Regions from separate parts of the Yoonia sp. MH D7 genome, predicted to be linked through region 1. Evidence: riboswitches for the same ligand, from Rfam matches in the RefSeq annotation. Region 1 holds a riboswitch; the other holds the start of a gene.
The links. A riboswitch is a leader RNA that binds a small molecule or an ion and turns the genes downstream of it on or off. The one in region 1 is predicted to bind thiamine pyrophosphate.

Region 1 (11,880 bases):
AGAGTGGTTCGCGGCGTTTGAGGCGCGTGATAGTATGGTTGCCACGAAGGTGTAGGATGGGTTTTAACCCATCCCGTAACGTTTAGAACTTAAAGCTAAGACCGAGGTTAACCGCGTTGGTAACGACGTCGGTTTTGAGCGTGCCCCCTGAGTCGAGGTCAGCGACGTTTTGGCTATATGTGCCTTTGTATTCGCCGAATACGGACCATTTGTCGTTGATCGGATAGCTTGCGCCAGCCAACCACGTTACCGCAGCGCCAGTCACTTGGTAGCCGAATGTTTCGCTTGCCCCGTAGGTGACTTCAACGTGTGGGATCGCGACCCCAAGTCCGCCACCGACATAGGGTGTGAAATTGCCAATTGCGTTTTGCCAGCGCCGATATGCGTTTACAGTCAGTGTGTTTAGCCCATCCGTAAATTCGAGCGTTTTATAACCCGCCTTTTCGAGATCGCCTTCATTGGGGTAAATTTTGTTATGTGTAAAATCAAGGCCGTAACCGAAGGACGGTGTTTTCCAGATTGTCGCACGCAGGCCGTAATAGATAGGCGCGTCCATAGATTTACCGACCCACCCCATCCGAAACCGATCGCTAGGGATGTCCGGATCGCCAGTGACCGAAACAACCGAATGCGGCGAGTTTTGGGCGCCGCTGTAAAAGCTAAGTTCTACTTCTGCGGACGCGCTAAGTGGCGCCAAGCATAAGAGGGCAGTTGCTGTTATAGTCTTGTTTAACATCGCGCATGGCTTTCATTGAGTATTCGTAAGATTAGTATGCCTGTGCGGGGATCATGACAAGCGGGTGTAACAATACTGTTAATCACCAATTGCCTAAGTGTCATCCCAGTCAAAGCGCCGCACCCTCATGTCCGCCAGCGCTGTGCTTTCGGCGCAAGTGAATTTCACCTCCAGCGATCGTCATTTCCGTTCATGATCTGTTTGTGATTTTTGTGCATGAGTGTAGTCTTATCACACCTGCGCCTTATTGTCCGCTGGACGGATAGGGTTTTGGTGGCTAAACACCGCCAGAATAGATAATGGGTAAACATTATTTGATTTTTCGTGTGGGTCGACGGGCCCCAACCACCGGAGATGCACCTCGTGTCACATGCAGAAGACCATCAAGGCACTCGCCGCGACTTTATTTACTATGCAACCGCAGGTGCGGGTGCAGTAGTTACAGGCGCGGCTGTTTGGCCCCTCGTAAACCAAATGAATCCATCCGCGGATGTCCTAGCGTTGGCTTCTATCCGCGTTGACGTCAGCGCTATTGACCCGGGAACACAGCTAACCGTGCTGTGGCAGGGTAAGCCGGTATTTATCCGCGCCCGCACAGAGGACGAAATCGCAGCCGCTCGCGCCGTTGATATGTCCGAGTTGCCCGATCAACGTGCAGAGAATGAAAACGCTGTTGTCGGTGCGGATGCATCTGATGAAAACCGCGCCCTGTCCGAGGACGGTGTCTGGTTGGTTCAGATGGGCATTTGCACGCACCTTGGCTGTGTACCTTTAGGTGAATCCGGTGATTTTGGCGGTTGGTTCTGCCCATGTCACGGTTCACACTACGACACATCCGGTCGTATTCGCAAAGGCCCTGCACCGCGCAACCTTCTCATTCCTGTTGCGTCCTTCGTGGACGAAACAACAATTCAACTCGGTTAAGGAGAGCAGAATATGTCTGGTATTCCCCACGACCATTATGAGCCGAAGTCGAACTTCACCAAAGGTGTTGAATCCCGTCTTCCGATCATCAGCCTGCTTTACAGCACGCTAACCGCCCCGACCCCGAAAAACCTTAACTGGATGTGGATCTGGGGCATTGTCCTTGCTTTCACACTTGTTTTGCAGATTGCGACAGGTATCGTGCTGGTCATGCACTACACGCCGCACGTTGATATGGCGTTCACCTCTGTTGAACACATCATGCGTGACGTTAATGGCGGGCATATGCTGCGCTATTTCCACATGAATGGCGCATCACTGTTCTTCTTTGCTGTTTATGTTCACATGTTCCGCGGCCTTTACTATGGCTCTTATAAAGCGCCACGCGAGATTACTTGGATCATCGGCATGTTGATTTATGTTCTCATGATGGCTGCTGGTTTCTTGGGTTATGTTCTTCCATGGGGGCAGATGTCCTTCCACGGGACGGCCGTTATTACAGGTCTATTTGGCGCGATACCATTCATCGGTGAATCGCTTCAGACTTGGTTGCTTGGTGCGGGCGCCGTTGGCCAACCTGCATTGAACAGATTCTTCTCGCTGCACTATTTACTGCCGTTCGTCATTGCTGGTCTTGTGATCGTGCACATCTGGGCGTTCCACCACACAGGCAACAACAACCCGACTGGTGTTGAAGTGCGTCGCGGCAGTGTTGATGAAGCCAAAAAAGACACACTGCCTTTCTGGCCCTACTTTGTGATCAAAGACCTGTTCGCCTTAGCTGTTATCCTGGCTATCTTTATGGCGGTTGTCGGCTTCATGCCGAACTACCTTGGTCATCCTGACAACTATACTCCGGCAAACGCGCTGGTCACCCCATCGCACATCGTTCCAGAATGGTACTTCCTGCCATTCTACGCGATCTTGCGGGCCTTCACCGCTGACGTCTGGGTTGTTCAGATCGTTAACTTCCTCAGCTTCGGCATTATTGATGCCAAGTTCTTTGGTGTGTTGGCGATGTTTGGCGCTATCTTTGTGATGGCACTGGCACCTTGGTTGGACACATCATCGGTTCGCTCTGGTCGGTTCCGTCCGATGTTCAAGTGGTGGTTCGCCCTACTGTCAGTCGACTTTGTTGTGCTTATGTGGGTCGGCGCGATGCCAACGGATGGTATCTACCCGTACATTTCTTTGCTTGGCGCAACATATTGGTTTGCATACTTCCTTGTCATCCTTCCGCTTTTGGGTGTGATCGAGAAGCCGCTGACACCGCCAGCAACAATCGAAGATGATTTCAACGCGCACTACGGTCCAAAAACTGACGGCTCAACCGTCAAACCGGCCGAGTGAGGAAAGGACAAATGAAGATGTTCCGTAAACTCACCCTAGCAACTGTTCTGGCGGTTTCCGCCAGCACTGCGGTTGCTGAATCCGAAGTGCACCTCGTCGACTTCGATTTCTCTTTCGAAGGCCCGTTCGGCTCCTTTGATCAAAACCAGCTACAACGTGGCCTGAAAATCTACACCGAGGTTTGCAGTGCATGTCACGGTTTGGAACTGGTCGCATTTCGCAACCTTCATGACGAAGGCGGCCCTGCGCTACCCGAAGACCAGATGCGCGCCTATGCAGACGGTTTAGAGGTCTTTGACCCAGCACTTGACGATGGCAATGGCGATTTCCGCAATGCTACTCCTGCGGATAAATTCCCGGGTTCGGGACTTGAAGCCGCACCTGACCTGTCTTTGATGGCGAAAGCGCGCGCAGGCTTTCATGGCCCATATGGAACAGGACTAAGCCAGTTGTTTAACGGGATGGGCGGAGCTGAATATATTGCATCGCTCATGATCGGCTACGAAGAACCGCCTGCGTGCGCGCCTGAAGATTTTGAAGGCTCGTATAACGCGGCATTTGCAGCCGGCGGCTTTCCCGAAGAGTGCATCGACGAGGAGGGTCATCATATGGTACCCGGCTCTTGGATCGCGATGGCACAGCCGCTTTACGGCGAAGATCTGGACTTTGACGATGGTCATTCCAACTCAATTGAAAATGAAGCAGAAGATGTTGCTGCATTCTTGATGTGGGCGGCTGAACCAAAAATGATGGCACGCAAACAAGCTGGTTTGACCGGCGTTCTGTTCTTGTCTCTTTTGTCCGTGCTTTTGTATCTCACAAACAAGCGGTTGTGGGCGCCACACAAGCATAAGCACGAAGACTAAGATTGCCTAGACTGTTACAAAGGCCCGCCAATTTGGCGGGCCTTTTGCGTTTGTGGTGGGATGGGTTTTAACCCATTTCTCCGAGATAGTCGCGCAGGGCCGGCGGAGGATTGGCGAAAATATCAACTGTATTTACAGGTGCAAATACGAGCCCGTCAGCGACAACACAGACATTATCAGCAATGCGTTTTGTGTCTGCTGGGTCATGTGTCACCATAATCACCGCGCGACCCGCCAGTCGCGATTTCACCAAATCCAGCATTTCTTCTTTCAACCGCGGCCCAAGTGCCGCAAACGGCTCGTCCAGCAGCACGATAGGTCGCCCTGCAAGCAGTATCCTCGCCAGTGCGGCACGGCTTTGCTGCCCACCTGAAAGCCCAGCGGGTTTACGTCCACCTAGCCCTGAAAGCCCGACATCTGCGAGCACATCCTCAACATGTTTTCGTTCAGCTGCTTTCAGTTTCAGGGTCGCGCGCAGACCCAGACCAACATTATCAGCGATTGTGAGATGTGGGAAAAGATTGTTATCTTGGAATAAAATACTAACAGGCCGCTTTGCCACGGCTAGGGCATCTATACGGGTTTCATTAAAAACTATTTCCCCGGAATCTACAAGCAAGAAACCCGCGATTGCAGAAAGAAACGTAGATTTTCCCGCTCCGGACGGGCCCATCAGTGCTGTGATCGTCGCTGGCTTGATTACAATATCGGCCCGCAGTCGAAATTCGCCTTGCACCAATTCAAGCTGATCAAATGTCAACATTGCCGCGTCCTCCTTTATCGCAGATCCAGAATAATCCAAGGCTAAGCGATAGCAACAAAAGGGCTGCTCCGGCTGCTGCGTCCATTTTATATGCTCCCATCAACCTATACATCGCCAGTGGAAGGGTTTCTTGGGCGTCCCCTGCAAAAAGTGTGATCACTCCAAGATCACCCATAGAAAGTGCCGCCGCCAATCCTGCGCCAAATCCGATCGGTGCGCGCAATCGTGGTAGCATAATGCGTATAATCCAAACCGATGGGTGCAACCCGAGCGACGCACCGAGCCTGCCGAAATCTGCCTCAACTTTCATGGCAGCAGGGCTCACAGCTCGAAGCGCAAAAGGCAGCGCCAAGGTTGCGTTTGTGACTGCGGTCACCGCAAGTGCAAGCTTTGCGGGGTTAGCGAATGGGTAGATCATCAGAAACAAGCCCGTGCCAATAACCAATGACGATGCCGCAAGCGGCAGCACCCCGACCATTGCGACCATCCGCCCGCCACGCAGCGCAAGTACCAGTGTCAGCACCATGCAGATCGTCGCCGATGCTATTGCGACGAGAATCGACCGCCAGGCCGCACGCCATATCTCTGGTGGCAGCTCGGCCAACCCCGGCAATCCGCGCCATATGACCATGCCGAGTGGGAGGATCAGGAATAAAACTGCGAGGCTAATGTAAATTCCGTCATGCACAGGGCTTCCATCCCATCGCCGCACGCTGCGATCCAGCCCTGCCCCTGACATATCAGCGATACTGAATTTCCATGCCAGAATCGCCGCGCCTGCACAGATCCCGAACTGCACGGCTGCCAGCAATCCCGCCCGTCCAAGGTCAAAATCAAACCGCAGCGCCTGATAGATGGCCAACTCCACCGTCGTCGCTTGTGGCCCGCCACCTAAAGTAAGCGCTACGGCAAAACTGGTCAGGCAAATCAGGAATACCACGAGGAACGCGCTGGGAAGCACCGAGCGCAACATCGGTCGCTCAATCAGGGTCCCCACGGGTGCGCCAAGACTGGCCGCAAGCCGGAACCGCTCTGACGGGATCGAGAGCCACGATTGGAGAATAAGTCGTGTGACCAGCGGCAAATTGAAAAACACATGCGCCAGCACGACCCCATGAAAACCATAGATGTTAATCAGCGGAATTCCGGCCCAACCAAGCAAAGAGTTCACGATCCCGCCACGCCCAAACACGGCTAAAATACCAAGAACAGCCACCACGACAGGCAATAAGAAAGGCGCGCCCAACAACGTGATCAGCAAAGATCGCCCCAAAAAAGTGCGACGCGCCAATGCCCGCGCCACAGGAACGGCCAGCAGGCAGCTCAGGGCAGCCGAGACGAATGCCTGACTGATTGTAAAGCGGATGGCAGACCAGTCAGCCGCACCTAGACCAGATGTCAGGTCAGCACGAAACAGCACGGCCCCCAGCGTTCCCAACGTCAACGCAAGCACAAGCCCGGCAGCAATGCCACCGGGCCAGCGCGGCGTTATTGAGAAAGGGCTGTGCGCCATTTGTCCAGTGCCTCTGCGCGCAAAGCCAATGCATCCTCGGACGAGAAGAGCAGTGATTTGGAAGGCGTCACCAAATCATCAAAACCGTCATGCAAACCGTCTGCCGGCATAACAGCCGGGTACATCCAATTGGTTGTTGGAATGATCGATTGAAACGCGTCGGACACCATGAATGCCATGAATTGATCTGCTAATTCCGGTTGGTCTGTGCCTGCTAGTTTAGCTGCGACTTCGACTTGTATGTAGTGCCCTTCGTCAAAGAGCCACGCAACTTTACTGCCGTCATCTTCCGCAATCAGATGGTAAGCGGGCGATGTTGTGTAAGACAAAACCCCATCCGCCTCTCCCTGCAAGAAAAGTCCATAAGCCTCAGACCAGCCGGGGGTCACAGTGACAATGTTATCAGCAAGATCTGCCCAAAGCGCGAGCGCATCATCGCCGTAGGCAGCCTGCACCCACATCAAAAGGCCAAGGCCCGGAGTCGAGGAACGCGGGTCTTGAATGACCACCTTGACGTCGCTGTCTGCAAGCGCCCGCAAAGACGTTGGTGCCGTCTCTCCCTTGTTGCCAACAAAGGCGAAGTAGCCCCAGTCAAACGGTAAAAACTCTGCGTCATCCCAAGCGACTGGCAAGTTGAACTCCGCGGTCACACCGTGTGGCCCAAATAGATTGGTTTCGCGCGCGCTTGCGGTCAGGTTTGTATCCAAACCCAACACAATATCTGCATCTGTGCGTGGCCCTTCCAGTTGCAAGCGTGCCAGCAAGGCAGCACCATCACCTGCACCCACAAATTGCAGGTCACAGGCGCAGATTTCTTCAAATGCGACCTCTATCGCGGGACCAGGACCCCACTCGCTCGTAAAGCTGTCATATGTTAAGACAGTCAGCACTGGCATTTCAGCTAAGGCAGGTGTTGCCAAAGCAAATGCCGCAGCAGCTGTCAGAATGATTGGTTTTTCCATCGTATCCTCCAAATGCGACGAGCGGATTGGGGGACAGCATGATTGCCAGACCTTCCCTCCGCCGGTCTTAACCGGTTCAGGTTCAACGGGTCCGCTTGCGCATCTCAGCCAAAATGGCCCCCCGAGGTGTCACTTTGGTAGGATGAATGTGTCGGATTGGCAAGTGGGTGTCGATGTCGAGGGAAAATAGCCACAATTGTGCTGTGCGTTAGATTGCTGGGCTTTTCCAAGGAGCAACTTTACCGTATCGCGAATACAAAGGAGCATTCCCATGTCGATGAACACATTTGGCCATTTTTTCCGGTTCACTACTTGGGGCGAAAGCCACGGGCCAGCATTGGGTGCGACGATTGACGGATGTCCGCCGAACGTGCCGATTGATGCGAGTATGATCCAGCAATGGTTGAACAAGCGCCGCCCCGGCCTGAATAAGAATACGACCCAGCGCCAAGAGGCTGATGAGGTCGAGATTCTGTCAGGCGTGTTTGAAGGTGTCACGACTGGAACGCCTATTCAGTTAATGATCCGCAACACCGACCAACGATCCAAGGACTATGGTGATATCGCGAATACGTTTCGTCCTGGTCATGCAGATATTACCTATCACCAAAAATATGGTGTGCGCGATTATCGTGGCGGTGGTCGTTCGTCAGCTCGTGAAACCGCAGCGCGCGTTGCGGCGGGCGGTGTGGCACGCGAGGCGATTGCCGCCATGGCGCCAAATGTTCAGATCAGAGGCTACATGACCCAGATGGGGTCAAAGAAAATTGACCACGCCAAAGTTGATTGGGACGAGATTGATCGCAATGATTTCTTTTGCCCTGATGCTGACGCTGCGGCGGAGTGGAATAACTATTTGGCATGGCTTCGGAAAGATGATCACAACTCTGTCGGGGCAATAATCGAGGTTGTTGCACGCGGCGTGCCTGCGGGCATCGGTGCCCCAGTTTATGGCAAGTTAGACACTGATCTGGCGGCCGCTATGATGTCGATCAATGCTGTGAAAGGTGTCGAAATTGGCGAAGGTATGAATGCGGCATCTCTGACGGGCCGCGATAATGCTGACGAGATTTTCATGGGGAACGACGGGCATCCCAAGTACTCCAGCAACCACGCTGGCGGTATTCTGGGCGGGATCAGCACGGGCCAAGATATTGTAGTGCGTTTTGCGGTCAAACCGACGTCTTCGATCTTGAGCCCTCGCAAGTCGATCCGCATGGACGGATCACCGATGGAAGTTATCACAAAGGGCCGTCATGATCCGTGTGTCGGCATCCGTGCTGTACCTGTTGGGGAAGCGATGATGGCCTGTGTGATTCTTGATCACCTGCTGTTAGATCGCGGCCAAACAGGTGGCGTCAGGGGTAAAATCGGATGATGCTACGCACTGCTCTACGAGCATATCTGAATGCAAATGGGAGTGGAGATGCGGCGCACGATGTGTCGCATACAGATCGGGTCTGGGCGAATGCGAAGGTCATTTCGGGCGGCGAGGAGCCCTGTGATATGGCAGTCCTTTTGGCGTCATGTTACTTGCATGATTTGGTTTCAGTGCCGAAAGATAGCCCGGAGCGGACGCGCGCCTCTAGGTTATCGGCGCAGGCCGCGCGCCCTGCGTTGGCTGGTTTTGGATTGACTGATCAGCAGATTAACGCGACATGCCACGCTATCGAAGCGCATAGTTTTTCGGCGAATATTACCCCCGAGACCTTAGAAGCCAAAGTTTTACAAGATGCGGATCGTATCGAGGCACTTGGTGCGATTGGGATCGCGCGTTGCTTTGCGACAACAGGTGTTTTGGGTGGTGCATTGTTTCATGGTGGTGACCCATTTGGCACGGCGCGCCCGTTGAATGAAAAGGCCTATGCCGTCGATCATTTTAAGGTCAAGCTGCTCGGCTTGCCCGCGACAATGCAAACTAAAACCGGACGGATGCTAGCGCAAGATCGCGCCAATGTTTTGCGCGATTTTCTAGATCAACTGGCAAGCGAGTTAGATGTGTCAGCCAGCGGTTGGTGAGGGCTTGGGAGGCGGCTGCTTGGATATTTGCACCGCCAAAATCGCGCCGGCAATAACGGCAACGCCCAATATATCGGCCCGACCTAAGGTTTCGCCCAACAAAACCGCTGCGATTGCGACGCCGAAGAACGGGTTGAGGAAGTGGAATGTCGACGCTTTAACCGCGCCCATCCGTCCGACAAGCAGGAACCAGACCCAAGTTGCAAGTAGTCCTGGCACCAGCGTTGTGTAAAGGAAGGCCACGATCAGTTGCCAGCTCCATGTCACCTCAAATGTTTCAAATACAATGGCTGGACCAGCCAGAAGCGCGCTGCCGACGAGCATTTGCAGCCCTACGATCATAAGAACGTTGCCGCCCGAGCTTGCACCTAAGACAGCGAGTGTCGCGACTGTAAGTGAGATCACACCAAAGATGCAGAGCGCCAAACCAAACGGGTCAACCCCGCCTTGAAGCCGCGCGCCCATGATGATGCTAACTCCGATGACGCCTGCAACCAATCCTATGATACCCAGAGGTCGGATGCGCTGCCCCATGAGCAGCCAGCCCGCAAGTGCGACGAGAAGTGGCATTGTCGAGGCGATAATCGCCGCAAGCGAGGCTTGGATCGTTTGCATCGCGATGAAATTCATGCCGAGGTAGAGTGCGTTTTGACAAAGTCCGAAAATGAAAACGCCGACCCACTGTTTGCGGCTAAGCTGCATGGTTTGTCCAAGCAGCTTAGCGATGATGATACCGACGATCCCCGACACCAGAAACCGCAGGCTCAATGCCGTAAGAGGTGGTGCGTATTCGACGATGATGCGCGCCGAGGTAAACGCGGACGACCACATCGCGGCAAAGGCGAGGCCCATAAGGATTGCTTTCATGTCCATCGCACGCACCTATTTCAAATATTATGATGGTCGAGAATGCAAAAAGGCCATCCAATCTGGACGGCCTTCTTACGAATTCTATAAATCACGACTTAGTCGTTAACTGAATCTTTCAGTGCCTTCGCGATTGTCATTTTGACAACTTTGTCTGCATCTTTTTTGATTTGCTCGCCAGTGGCAGGGTTACGCACCATGCGCTCTGGACGTTCACGGCAATAAATCTTGCCAACGCCTGGAAGTGTGACCGCGCCGCCGCCGGACACTTCGCGTGTGATCAGAGTACAAACGGCATCAAGCGCTGCGCCTGCGGCTTTTTTGTCTACGCCCATATCTTCTGCAAGTGCTGCAACAAGCTGTGCTTTCGTCATTGGTTTTGCCATTTTCTGGTCTCCATCTTTTCGCCCGATTTATTGGGCCTCATGTGCGCACAGTTAACGGCATCTTGTGCCCATCCACAACGAGTGTTGCGCAAAAAAACGCCCGTTTTAGCATTTTTTTGCAGCTTTTTACGACTTCAAAGGAAAGCTGTCTCTTCAAAGCTACGCAACTTGCGGCTGTGAATCCTCTCAAGGGGCATTTCGCGTAGAATTTCCATCGCCTGAATACCGATACGAAGGTGGCTTGCGACCTGTGTTTTATAGAAATCCGAAGCCATTCCCGGCAGTTTCAACTCGCCGTGAAGGGGTTTGTCGCTGACGCACAGCAGGGTTCCGTAGGGAACGCGAAACCGAAATCCGTTGGCCGCGATTGTCGCACTTTCCATATCCAGCGCAATAGCACGAGATTGAGAGAGCCGCTGTACGGGGCCAGAGTGTTCGCGCAATTCCCAGTTTCGATTGTCGATCGTCGCCACAGTTCCGGTGCGCATGATCCGCTTCAACTCAAACCCTTGCAGTTCAGTCACGTTTGCCACCGCCGTCTCTAAAGCGATCTGGATTTCAGCTAATGCAGGGATTGGGACCCAAATAGGCAAGTCGTCGTCAAGCACGTGATCTTCGCGCAGGTAAGCGTGCGCTAGAACATAATCACCTAGCCGTTGCGAGTTGCGCAGCCCAGCGCAGTGTCCGACCATTAACCACGCATGCGGTCGCAATACTGCGATATGGTCGGTTGCGGTTTTGGCGTTTGACGGACCGACACCGATGTTGACCAATGTGATACCGCCGCCGCCCTTTCGTTTCAAATGGTAGGTCGGCATTTGCGGTAGTTTGGCAGGAGACTGCATGGGCGCGCTAGGGTCGGTGATCTCGATGTTGCCGGTACCGACAAAACTGGTGTAGCCGCTATGAGGGTCAGCCAGAACATGTCGCGCATAAGATTCGAACTCTTCAACATAGAATTGGTAGTTGGTGAAAAGCACGTGGTTTTGGAAATGCTCAGCTGCGGTGGCCGTATAGTGTGACAGTCGCGAAAGTGAATAGTCGATCCGTTGTGCCGTGAAAGGTGCGAGCGGGTGCGCGCCGTCGGGATAGACAAACCCGTTTCCGTTTACGATGCTGTCATGGGTCGTGGAAAGGTCTGGAACGTCAAAACTATCGCGAAGCGTAAAATCCAGACTGCCGTCATGGGGAACAGATATGCTCGCGTTATTCGCCACTGCAAAATGAACGGGCATTTCAGTCGTGGAAACGCCGATCACAACAGGGACACCATGGCTTTCTATGATCAGGCCGATTTGCTGTATGAGGTAATTTTCAAACAAATCGGGCCGTGTGACCGTTGTAGAATACTCACCCGGTTCTGCGACATGTCCAAATGACAGACGGGAGTCGGTTTTAGCGTGGCTTGTCGTGGTAAACCGGATCTCTGGATAATAGGCACGAATGCGAGCGTCAGGTTGGCCGCTGGTAATCGCATCGTTGAAATTTTCGCCT
Region 2 (11,880 bases), 2.9 Mb from region 1:
TGTGTTGCTTTGTGTGTGTCGATGCCAATAATGATTGGATGTGTAGTCTTCATGATGCCCTCATTGCTAAGAATGCCCAGGCACCGATCCGAGGGGACAGGACTGTGATGGTACGCTGACCGTCAGGCTCCTATAAAGTCACATCTCGCCCGTTGCCGGGGCGACTTGACGGTCGACACGTCAACGCAATGACACGCAGTCAATCGTAGCATGGGTCAGGCCATCAAGCCGCAATACCATACTCACAGTCATAGCAATTTCCCTTTCCACTCATGGACACTTTGAAGCCGTGCTGTCTCAGGATTTTTTGATAGTCGTGCGAACAGTATTGCGACCCGCGATCCGTGTGATGGATGCAGCCCTTTGGCGGCGCTCGGAAGGCGATGGCCATGTTCAATGCCCGGATCGCCAGGTCCCGCTTCATCCTGTTGCTCACCGCCCAACCGATCACGCGCCTTGAATGCAGGTCCAGTATTACAGCGAGATACAGCCATCCTTCGCGCGTCCGGATATACGTGATGTCACCGGCCCATTTCTGGTTTGGTTGATCAGCCGTGAAGTTACGATCCAGCAGGTTTGGCGCAATGTTGAACTTATGATTGCTGTCCCCCTCTCGGCAGATTGCTTTGCAATCGCCTGCCGGGCAGTACGCTCTGTTTGGCGGTGCTCTAGCTCAATCACACCGCTATCGTCAAAGGTGCTGTGGCGCGAAGCCACAACGCCATTTTCAAATGTGATCTCGCTCATATAGCAAGTGGTCGGATCTGTGCGATCAGGTGAACCAGTAATCGAAATTTTATTGCCGATTTCAAACATATCGGTGGTCCATCCGTTACGCTTGAGCAAAGAACCTGATTGCAATTCGCACCGCAGGTTCAGGACCTCGCCGTTGGCATCCGTTGAATCGAAATACACGTAGGCGTGCGGATTCACGAGGCGGACACGCGTAATTTCACCTGAAAGCTCAATTGTTGTGCTGGTGTCAAACTGCCCGCCGCTACCGTGGTGTGCAAATGCAGGCAACGGCGATGCCAAAAGCGCCGACATGATGGCGGCGTTGCGTAAATATGTCATTTTTATTGACCCTTTGGTGTGTTTTTGAATGGTTCATTGGGCAACCATCGAACTTGATTGGGAGTGATCCGTGGCGTTAATGCACGTTTAGAAGCTCACCGACGCTTTTCGACAATCGGGGTCATGCAGTGTCTTTTCCTGTCGATAAGGTGTTGGTGCTAGGCGAGCGACCACCAAGGCCGGCACCTAACTCATATACGTGCCAATACATCGGTTTCCGTCGCACTGATCCGTTCGACGATTAGCACTACCGTATCGCGCCAAGCAGCCTGGATGTCCGGCACGGACCGTGTCCGCTATGTATAAGATGTAGAGTATTGCCGCCTGCCTTATGCGAGAAGTACTCCACTTATCTGGCCGCGCGTCGCCTTAACCACCCCACAATAAACCGGACAAAGCGCGCTCTTGGCCATGCGCATACATCGCGGCCATATAGGTGGCTGAAAACCGGTCACTTGGCTCGTAAATGATGCCACTGTCGGTACTCACGCTGGTGACTGAAAAACCAAGTCCATGGCTTTGCGCAAGAAGGCGTGCGATATTAACCGACGAGGCCGCGTTAGAGCGGACCATCGCCGTCATCGCCTGCTGTGAAATCCCCAGCACCGTGTCCGAACTCTCTTGCGGTGCGGGATCGAGGGTATTGTTCACGATCACATAGGCATGCCCGTCGCGCGCCGCATCCGAGTTGACCGTAAAGGCGGCTGGGGGTGTTGCCAGAAACTGCATTTGCACGCCGCCATCAACATGTGTTTCTGTAGTGGTTCCTTCCCCCGCTGCGAAGCTGATTTTGACAGGTGGGAACAGCCCAGGCAGGGCACCTGACGCACGGATCACGGCGCGGAACAGATCGTATTGTCTGGCCTGTGCAATGGCCCCCATGTTCCAAACGACAGCCTCCGAGTTTCCTAAGTTCGCTGTGACCACAAAGAGCCTGCCACCAGCAGCATGCTTTTGGCCAACCCTATCCAAAAACCTGTTAGGGGCATAAAATGCGATCAGATCTGCAAGGGGTTCGGTATCGTAAACGCTATCGCCTGTGACGGCCGAAAACCAACGCACCTTCATAAGGTCGCTGGCGTCATTGTCGAGAAACATATGCTGTAACGCATCATCGCCTTCCGCTCCGGCAAAGGCCATTGGCGCAATTAGCGCACCTGTCGAGACCCCGGTTACAATGTCGAAATCAGGCCGTTTTCCCGTTTTGGACCAACCTGAAAGAGCGCCAGCGCCGAAGGCTCCGTCTTCGCCGCCACCAGATAGCGCCAGTATTTGAGGCTTTTCTGTAAGGCGCGATAGGTTCAGGTGTTGCGCCCAAGTCACCACATCGGCATCGGCAAAGAAGCGAAAGCCGACGAGGGGATCCGCCACGGGAGGCGACGATACTGTGGCAACGACGTCGGTTGGTTGACTCGCGCAGGCTGGAAGTACAGAGGCGGCAGTCAAGCCAAGTAGCATGCGCCTTCTGGTGAGGCTTGGGATGGTGTGCGTGTTCGACTGCATGAGTTGGGTCGCCTTTAATTCGTGGCCTGTGCGTGTTTGATCACGTCGCTTAGTTTGATGGTCGTGCTTGCGCAGGCGCAAAATTTTCCAGCGTCTGACCAACAAAGTCCTGCGTGATCGCTGGATTTTCCGTTCGCAGACAAAATGTGATTGCTGCCACATCTGGCCGTTCCGGGCGCGCACCCTGGGTGGGCTCTGGCATACAGGACTTCAGCGCTGCCTCGGAGACGCCAAGTGCGGCGGCAATGTCTACGACGGGAAGGCCTGGAGGTGGACCGCTTTGCGCGATTGCCGCCATTGGGAGGACGAGAGCAGTAAATGTGAATCCGAGGATCAGGTTTTTAGAAAAAGTCGTGTTCATATTTGCCTCATGTTCTTTCTGCCCCTAAATGCTGGGGTCGAGTATTATACAGAGAGGGTCTGGATTTCCGTCGAAGTGATTTGGAAAAACACGTGCTTGGCCGCAAATGGGTTGGATCGCCGGCGGCGAGTGTTAGTGCTGTATGGCACGAGGGTTCGCTGGAACATGCGTACGACTCATGTGTGGTAGAAAGCAGAGGGCCACCCGATACAGGTATTTTCACAATTAACCCGGCACCTGATACAATCAGCTCGACCCTATCCAGTGAGCATTGGACCAGTCGCAGCTGCCATGTTAAATTCGATGTCGTTGCGGGTATCGAAGGTTAAATTTTTAATAGTGGACTGACACACCCTAGTCGCGGAATTTCAAGTGAGGTCACAAAATATTGCTGATTTCAACCTGTAGTAGTTTCAAAACCCTCAAACAACCTAAAGTGCGTTGTCATCGGATTTTTCAAACAATAGGGATTAAGGTCACACGCCAGAGATGTTTATGATCAAGTGGGGCATTCCGTCTGACATTTCGCGTGACGGCAAACTGCCAAGCTCCACAACGCACCTGACATGGCTGCGCATGTTGGAGACGCTTTCGAATCGCACTTTATCGTCAGGTTTGTTCAACTTTAGTGAAACCTGCGTGTTTTGACTGGCTTTCGGAAAGGCTACGATTCACTCCGCGAAAGCCTGCCCCAGATATTACCCTCGTACCTGATCGCTCTGATGGAAAGACTGCAGCTCGGCCCATCTTAGCTTGGCTTGCCGCGTATTCTATTCTCGCGCTGCGTTCTAGTGAGCCACGTTTCGTTTATAAAGCGTGGCAACGTCGCACGTCTGCTTTTCTAAAGGTAAATCTAAGTTTTGCACTTGAGGCGAAAGTCCGCAATCCGCCCTCATCTACGCTGATCAGCAACTACAGTTTCATGTTGGGCTCCCATTTCACTTTTCATGGGTTCCGCAGTGCGTTCAAAACGTTGCACCACCGTAGCGCCGTTTTTTCTGGAACGCAAAAAACCACCCGAGAGGACCTGTTAACCTGTTGATTGTATTTATAGGTTGTCGGCTGCAAGCGAACGCAACCGCCGTGACCTACCTGATCTGCATTGTCTCATTTAGGTTAACCACAGCAGTAATCCATCGCAACTCACAGTTACTCCCGCCACCCGATTTGACATAGTTTAGATTCGCAGCTAGCTCTTAGTCATCCGTTGGGGTGCCATTATGGCTGAGAGGCGAAAGCTGACCCATCGAACCTGATCCGGGTCATTCCGGCGTAGGGAACGGAGAAAAAGCTGTGAACCCTTACAGCCGTATACCCTCCGTTTTTCTATGCTTTGGCCCTTTTTTTGAATGGGGCTATCTATGGTTTTTCAAGCGTTGACGATTGCAGGATCCGACAGTGGCGGTGGCGCGGGGATTCAGGCTGATCTCAAAACATTCAGCGCATTGGGCGTTTATGGTGCTAGCGTCATAACCGCGATCACCGCGCAGAACACCCGTGCGGTGATGGCGGTGGAGATACTCACCCCTGCAATGGTCCGCGCCCAGATGGATGCTGTCTTTGACGATCTGACGATCAACGCGATCAAAGTTGGCATGTTGGGCAGCGCCGAAACGATAAACGCGGTCGCAAACGGTTTGGTGCGCTGCGCGGTCCCGGTGGTGCTCGATCCGGTGATGGTGGCTAAATCGGGCGACGTGTTGTTGGCGGATGCTGCAGTTGTGGCACTGCGCACACGGATGTTGCCACTGGCAGACCTTGTGACCCCCAACTTACCAGAAGCTGCACAGTTGCTAGACGCACCGGAGGCCGCGAGTGAGGCCGAGATGCTTGAGCAAGGCCGCGCCCTGCTGGCATTAGGGCCGCGTGCCGTTTTGATGAAAGGTGGACACGCGTCTGGCACTGAATGCGTTGATCTATTGATCACCGCGCAAGATGTGCTGCGACTGTCTGCGCCGCGCCATCCGACGCACAACACCCACGGCACCGGATGTACGCTGTCAGCAGCCATTGCGGCAAAGTTGGCCCGCGGCATGCTGTTGCCCGAGGCAGTGCAGGCCGCTCATGCCTATCTGCAGAACGCTATAGCAGCCGCAGACCAGCTGAACATCGGTAGCGGCAACGGCCCCGTCCACCATTTCCACGCGGTGTGGCGCGATGAGTGATGTCACGATTATTGGCGCAGGCGTTGCAGGTCTTTGGGCCGCGCATTCCTGTCTAAAGCGTGGCCTACGCCCGCGTGTCATCGATCGCACCGGCTTGCCGGGGCCGCATGGGTGTTCGTGGTGGGCGGGCGGTATGCTGGCTGCGGAGTGCGAAGGCGCGACTTCGGAGCTGCCCGTGATCACATATGGACGCAAGGCAGCAGCCCTGTGGCAGGAAGTCACCCGCGTCACCGCCCAAGGCACATTGGTGCTGACACCTGCGCGTGACCACGCCGAACTGGACCGTTTTGCCGCGCGCACCCACGGGCACATCACCTGCGACAGCGAGGCAATTTCCGCGCTTGAGCCTGACCTTGAAGGGCTCCACCGGCGCGGTCTGTTCTTTGAGCAAGAGGCGCATCTGGACCCGCGACAGGCGTTGTCAGACCTGACACACATGCTCACCACATCAGGCGTAAGTGTCGAAACTGGCACAGTCACGCCCGACGATCTGGAAGGGCCCGTGATCGACTGTCGTGGTTTAGCTGCACAGGGTGATCTGCCCGGCCTGCGCGGGGTGCGCGGTGAAATGATCATTCTGCGCTCGGACGAGATCACCTTGTCGCGGCCCATCCGCCTGCTGCATCCACGCCATCCGCTTTATGTCGTGCCCCGCAAGGGGGGCTTGTTCATGCTGGGCGCAACACAAATCGAAAGTGCAGCGCGCGGCCCCGTGACCGTCCGCTCGGCTTTGGAACTGCTGTCAGTCGCCTATGCGCTCGACCCGCGCTTTGCCGAGGCCGAGATCGTCGAAACAGGAGCGGACCTGCGCCCCGCCTTTCCCGATCATGTGCCGCGCATCATTCGGCGAGGGCGTATTTTGCATCTTAACGGACTGTTCCGACACGGATTTCTGATGGCTCCCGCATTGGCAGAACAGGCGGCAGAGTTTCTTTTAACAGGCAATATGGGGGATTTGATCCATGAAGATTGAGGTAAACGGCGACCAGCACGAAGTGACTGCTACGCATCTGGATACCGCGTTGGTCGAATTGGGCTGGGGCGACGCGCGGGTGGCGACCGCCCTTAACGGCACTTTTATTCCCTCAGCTGCGCGCGATGGCACACCGCTTTCATCTGGCGACCAGCTTGAGGTTTTGACCGCAATGCAGGGGGGGTGAACCATGCGTGATTTCTATGGCGTGGCACTGACAACCCCCATGATGTTGGGCTCTGCGCGCTATCCCTCGCCCACCGTGATGGAAGCGGCGTTCCGCAGCAGCGGCGCGTCGGTTGCAACGGTATCGCTACGGCGCCAGCGCGGCGCAGGGCAAGCGTTCTGGGATATGGTGCGCGGACTTGGCGTACACCTCTTACCCAACACCGCCGGATGTCATTCCGCTCGCGAGGCGATCACCACGGCACAAATGGCGCGGGAGTATTTCCAGACCGACTGGATTAAACTTGAGGTGATCGGCCATGCCGACACTTTGCAACCTGATCCGTTCGGATTGTTGGAGGCGGCAGAGGCATTATGCGCCGACGGTTTCAAGGTGTTCCCCTACACCACCGAAGACCAAGTTCTGGCGGCCAAATTGATTGATGCGGGCTGCCGTGTGCTGATGCCCTGGGGCGCGCCTATCGGATCGGGGATGGGCCTGAACAACATCCACGGCTTGCGCACGCTGCGCGCAGCATTTCCCGATATCCCGATGGTAATTGACGCAGGACTTGGCCTTCCTAGTCACGCCGCTCAGGCGATGGAATTGGGGTTTGACGCTATCCTGCTCAACACTGCGGTTGCAGAGGCCAACGACCCCGCCGAAATGGCCCGCGCCTTTGCATTGGCGGCGCAGGCGGGTGCCTTGGCGGCTGTATCAGGTCCGATGGGTCAACGTGACATGGCGGTCCCCTCCACCCCTTTGATTGGAAAGGCATGGCTATGAACTTACCCCGCTTTTACCCTGTATTTGACAGTGCGGACTGGGTCGGCAGAGCCGTCAAGTTGGGCGTGCGACTGGTGCAACTGCGTATCAAGGAGCAGCCAGAGCCGGAGCTACGTCAAGAAATCACCGCTGCGCTAGCCCTGTGCCGCCGCTATGGCGCGACGCTGGTGGTCAATGATCATTGGCAACTCGCGATGGAGCTGGGGGCCGACTGGTTGCATCTGGGGCAAGAGGATCTGGATAGCGCTGATTTGACAGCTATACGCCGCGCTGGTCTGAAATTGGGAATTTCGACGCATGACCGCGCAGAGCTGGACCGCGCACTGGCACTAAACCCTAACTATATCGCCCTAGGGCCAGTCTATCCGACCATCCTAAAGAAAATGAAATGGACCGAGCAAGGTCTTCACCGATTGACCGAATGGAAAGCCGTAATCGGGGATATTCCACTATGCGCCATCGGCGGCATGTCAGTCGAACGCGCGCCCGGAGCCTTTGACGCGGGGGCCGACACGGTGGCCGCCGTGACGGATATCACGCTGAACCCTGATCCTGACGCCCGCCTCCGCGCATGGCTTGAGGTAACGCAATGAACCGCTATGCCCGTCAGATTGTATTGCCTGACGTGGGTCCCGAAGGACAGGATTGCTTTCGCGGTGCCCATGTTCTGGTGCTCGGAGCCGGCGGGCTCGGCGTGCCGGTGCTGCAATATCTTGTGGGGGCCGGTGTGGGCACAATCACGGTGATTGACGGCGACACCGTGGGCGAGAGCAATCTGCACCGTCAGCCGCTGTACCGGATGCAGGACATCGGCCAACCCAAGGCGCAAGCCGCCGCCGCAACGCTGGCAGCCCTGAACCCCGATGTCTCCCTGCGCCCGCTTGTGGACTGGTTGACGCCCGCGAATGCGCCGGACTTTGTGGCGGCGGCTGATGTGGTTCTTGATTGCGCCGATACCTTTGCGGCAAGCTTCACCTTATCTGACACGGCTTTTGCCACTGCCAAACCCCTGATCTCGGCCTCGGCCTTGGGAATGACTGGTTATGTGGGCGGATTTTGCGCCACGGCTCCATCCTTGCGGGCGGTGTTTCCTGACCTGCCCCGCAGCGCCGCAACCTGTGAAACCGCAGGTGTCTTGGGGCCAGTGGTTGCCATGATTGGGGCCATGCAGGCGCAAATGGCTTTGGCCGTTCTGCTTGATCTGTCGCCCACACCGCTGGGCCAAATGATGATACTGGACGCAGCACGCTGGCGCATGTCGGGTTTTCGCTTTGACACAGCAACCGAGCCTGAGCATCCCGCGCCCTTCATCGCAGAAGGTCAGATCACACCAGATGATCTTGTGATTGACCTTCGAACCGAAGCCGCCGCCCCGTTCCGCGCATCCGCCCTGCATCTGTCGTCCGATGCTTTCGCGGAATACGCACTACCAACGTCCGAGACACGGATCGTACTGGCCTGCCGCACCGGATTACGAGCGCATCATGCCAGCACGGCCTTACGCAATCGCTGGGCGGGGCAGATTGCCTTGCTGGCGATCACTGATCTTTAACCTGAACCCCATCTGGAGCCATTCGTGAAACATCTTCTCATTCCCATCGCCCTTGCCTTCTTGGCAACACCTGCAATTGCCCAAGACCGTCTGACCGTCATGCTGGACTGGTTCATCAACCCCGATCACGGGCCGATCATTCTGGCCCAAGAGTTGGGCTATTTCGAAGACGCCGGTCTGGAGGTAGAGCTTGTCACCCCAGCTGACCCCAATGACCCTCCGCGTATGGTGGCGGCAGGTCGCGTCGATCTGGCGGTAAGCTATCAAGCCGAACTGCACCTGAATCGCCGCGAAGGGCTTGATCTGGTGCGCGTTGGCACCTTGATTGAAACCCCGTTGACCTGTCTTGTCGTGCGCGCGGATGGTCCTGTGAAATCTATCGCCGATCTGGCGGGGCGCAAGGTCGGCTTTGCCGTAGCAGGTGTTCAAGAGATGCTGCTCAAGGCAATGCTGACCAACAGTAATGTCCCCCTGAAAGACGTGGAACAAATCAATATCGGCTGGTCCATTTCGCCTGCCCTGATGTCTGGTCAGGTGGATGGCGTCATCGGTGCATTCCGGAATTTCGAATTGAACCAGATGGATATCGAAGGAATTGCAGGGCGCTGTTTCTATCCCGAAGCCGAAGGCGTCCCATCCTATGACGAATTGATCTATGTGGCCCACGCGCAGGATCTGAACCGTGACAAGATCTCACGTTTTCTGTTGGCCACCGAACGCGCAGCCACCGACATCCTGAATGACCCACAAGCGACAGGCGAGGTGTTTTTTGCCTCTGACGCCGAGTTGCGTAACGAACTCAACACGCGTGCATGGGGCGATACATGGCCGCGTTTTGCCACCCGCCCTGCAGCAGTCGACCAAGGACGCTATGACCGCTTCGAGGCGTTCCTGATCGCGCAAGGCGCTGTAGACACGGCCATCCCTGCCGCCGATCTGGTGGTTGATGTCACCGCCGAGGTGACACCGTGAGCGCCCCCGACTATGGCCACGCCTTTGCGCTATGGCGCACAGGTGCAGCACGCGATTGGGATAACTATACGCGCCACGCCTTTGTCGAAGCCTTGGCCGACGGATCGCTTCCGCAAGAAAGTTATCTGCACTATCTACGACAGGACTATGTATTTCTGATCCACTTTGCCCGCGCGTGGGCGCTGGCGACGGCAAAGGCAGAAACGTTGGATGAAATGGCTGCGGCCAGTGCCACTGTACATGCCTTGGTGCATGTGGAAATGCCGCTGCATGTAGAAACATGTGCAGCGCAAGGCATTGACCGCGACGCCCTTGAGGCCACCGCCGAAGAGCCAGGAAATCTGGCCTATACGCGCTATGTCCTTGAGGCGGGATATTCCGGCGATCTGTTGGATCTTCTGGCGGCGCTTGCGCCTTGCGTGTTGGGGTACGGCGAAATCGGCCTTCGGTTGTCAGGCAATACCGGCCCGTACGCGCCTTGGTGTGATATGTACGCGGGGCATGAATTCCAAGGGCTGTGCAAAAGTGTCGGCGCGCTTTTGGACAGTGCGCTCTTGCGTCGGCTGGGGCCGGATTGGCACCAATTGCCACGCGCCAAAACGCTGCAATCGCGTTTTACCACAGCTACACAGCTGGAAATCGGGTTCTGGGACATGGCGCAAAGCCCGCCCAGCGCATGACCGCACCTGCTATCCACATTCGCGGGGCGCTGCATGTGGCGCAGAACCTGCTGATCGACAGGTTCGACATCACCCTGATCGCCGGAGGGTGGAGCGCCCTATTAGGCCCTTCCGGCGTCGGAAAGACTTCGCTTCTCCGATTGATTGCAGGACTGCCCTGCGCGGCCCATCTGGACGGGTATATTAAGGCAGGCGACGGCGCGCCAATCGGCCCCCGCGTGGCAATGATGGCGCAGGATGATCAGCTGCTCCCATGGGCGAGCACGCTGGATAACATCATGATCTGCGCGCGTCTGAGAGGTGAAGGCGTACAACAGGATCGCGCCGCGGGGCTGCTGGCAGATGTGGGACTTGCCGGTTTTGAACGCCGCAAACCTGCACAAATGTCTGCCGGGCAACGTCAACGCGTGGCGCTTGCCCGCACACTATATGAGAATCGCGCCATCGTTCTGCTCGACGAGCCGTTTTCGGCGCTGGATGTAATGACCCGCTACGCAGCGCAAGATTTAGCGACTGAATTACTTGCAGAGCGCACCGTTTTTTTGATCACCCATGACCCGTCTGAGGCGGTGCGGCTGGCAGATGCTGCGTGGATTGTCACGCAAACCGGTATTTCGCCCTGCACGCTTCCGCCCACAGCACCACCGCGCGCGCCCGACGCTGCCTGCACGCTTTCGGCACAAGCGGCACTCCTACAGCGTATGCGTCAGATTACTGTAAAGGGTGTCGCGTGATGCTGAACGCTACACGTCCCCTATTGCGCGGCCTTTTTGTCCTGCTAGTGTTTCTGTCAATCTGGCAGGCGGCAGTCAGCCTAAGCGGTGTGCCACGATTTATACTGCCCGGTCCAATCTTGGTGGCCCAAGCGCTGTGGGATAACGCAGGGCTCTTATGGCGAAACACCCTATGGTCGGCGGGAAATTTGGGCTTAGGACTCGCCACCGGCATAATTCTGGGTATCGAAACCGCACTGCTATTGGCCTTGTCACAGCGCGCACGGTGGTTATTGCGCCCGATGTTGGTAGTGGCCCAAGCGGTGCCAGTCTTTGCGCTTGCCCCGGTGATTACCCTGTGGCTCGGGTATGGTATGCCGTCCAAAGTCGTAACAATCGCCCTTGTTACCTATTTTCCCATCGCATCTGCACTTTTTGACAGGTTGATGGCGCTGCCTGCGGGACTAAGCGATCTGTCACACCTGTCAGGTGCAAACCGTTGGCGCGAGATGCGGTTTTTGCGCCTGCCCCACGCAATCCCGGGCCTTCTATCGGGGCTCAGGTTGGCGGTAGTCTACGGCCCACTGGCCGTGCTGATCGGTGAATGGGTCGGATCATCCCAAGGCTTGGGGCATCTCATGCTCATGTCGAACGGCCGCGGTCAAACCGCACTGATGTTTGCCGCCCTTCTTATGCTTGCCTGCCTTTCACTGTGTCTCTGGGCCGCTGTCGAGGCACTTTCCCGCTGTACGGCAAGGCTACTATTAGTTGCCTGAACGGAATTCATCATCCACGCTATTAACAAAGCAGAAAGCTACTCGCGCTGTCTAAACATTGGCGTTCGTTGCGGGAGCTCGACTTGGACACTATTTCACAGGTTTGACCGAAGTTCGAATTGGAACGGTGGCGCAGCTGCACATTTCGAGCAATGGTAG

Region 2: linked by a shared signal. The riboswitch ahead of thiD (bifunctional hydroxymethylpyrimidine kinase/phosphomethylpyrimidine kinase) and the one ahead of thiB (thiamine ABC transporter substrate binding subunit) in region 1 are both predicted to bind thiamine pyrophosphate.

Annotation. Positions count from the first base shown of each region.
Region 1 covers NZ_JBTJCF010000001.1:2,984,030-2,995,909, reverse strand. Annotated here, with positions in the region: gene ACXLHR_RS14885 (glutathione S-transferase) at 1-55, shown strand, start outside; gene ACXLHR_RS14880 (outer membrane protein) at 83-697, opposite strand; gene petA (ubiquinol-cytochrome c reductase iron-sulfur subunit) at 1,100-1,660, shown strand; gene ACXLHR_RS14870 (cytochrome b) at 1,673-3,010, shown strand; gene ACXLHR_RS14865 (cytochrome c1) at 3,022-3,876, shown strand; gene ACXLHR_RS14860 (thiamine ABC transporter ATP-binding protein) at 3,944-4,639, opposite strand; gene ACXLHR_RS14855 (thiamine/thiamine pyrophosphate ABC transporter permease ThiP) at 4,626-6,152, opposite strand; gene thiB (thiamine ABC transporter substrate binding subunit) at 6,128-7,114, opposite strand; TPP riboswitch at 7,151-7,248, opposite strand; gene aroC (chorismate synthase) at 7,386-8,492, shown strand; gene ACXLHR_RS14840 (HD domain-containing protein) at 8,555-9,133, shown strand; gene ACXLHR_RS14835 (DMT family transporter) at 9,116-10,006, opposite strand; gene ACXLHR_RS14830 (HU family DNA-binding protein) at 10,099-10,386, opposite strand; gene ACXLHR_RS14825 (AMP nucleosidase) at 10,521-11,880, opposite strand, start outside.
Region 2 covers NZ_JBTJCF010000001.1:132,470-144,349, reverse strand. Annotated here, with positions in the region: gene ACXLHR_RS00700 (IS110 family RNA-guided transposase) at 1-53, opposite strand, end outside; partial or broken gene ACXLHR_RS00695 (IS3 family transposase) at 248-607, opposite strand; partial or broken gene ACXLHR_RS00690 (DUF6152 family protein) at 778-1,047, opposite strand; gene ACXLHR_RS00685 (patatin-like phospholipase family protein) at 1,444-2,445, opposite strand; gene ACXLHR_RS00680 (hypothetical protein) at 2,627-2,938, opposite strand; gene ACXLHR_RS00675 (glyoxalase superfamily protein) at 3,415-3,609, opposite strand; TPP riboswitch at 4,137-4,234, shown strand; gene thiD (bifunctional hydroxymethylpyrimidine kinase/phosphomethylpyrimidine kinase) at 4,300-5,103, shown strand; gene ACXLHR_RS00665 (FAD-dependent oxidoreductase) at 5,096-6,076, shown strand; gene thiS (sulfur carrier protein ThiS) at 6,066-6,263, shown strand; gene ACXLHR_RS00655 (thiazole synthase) at 6,267-7,028, shown strand; gene ACXLHR_RS00650 (thiamine phosphate synthase) at 7,025-7,621, shown strand; gene ACXLHR_RS00645 (ThiF family adenylyltransferase) at 7,618-8,580, shown strand; gene ACXLHR_RS00640 (ABC transporter substrate-binding protein) at 8,605-9,552, shown strand; gene ACXLHR_RS00635 (TenA family protein) at 9,549-10,232, shown strand; gene ACXLHR_RS00630 (ABC transporter ATP-binding protein) at 10,229-10,966, shown strand; gene ACXLHR_RS00625 (ABC transporter permease) at 10,966-11,721, shown strand.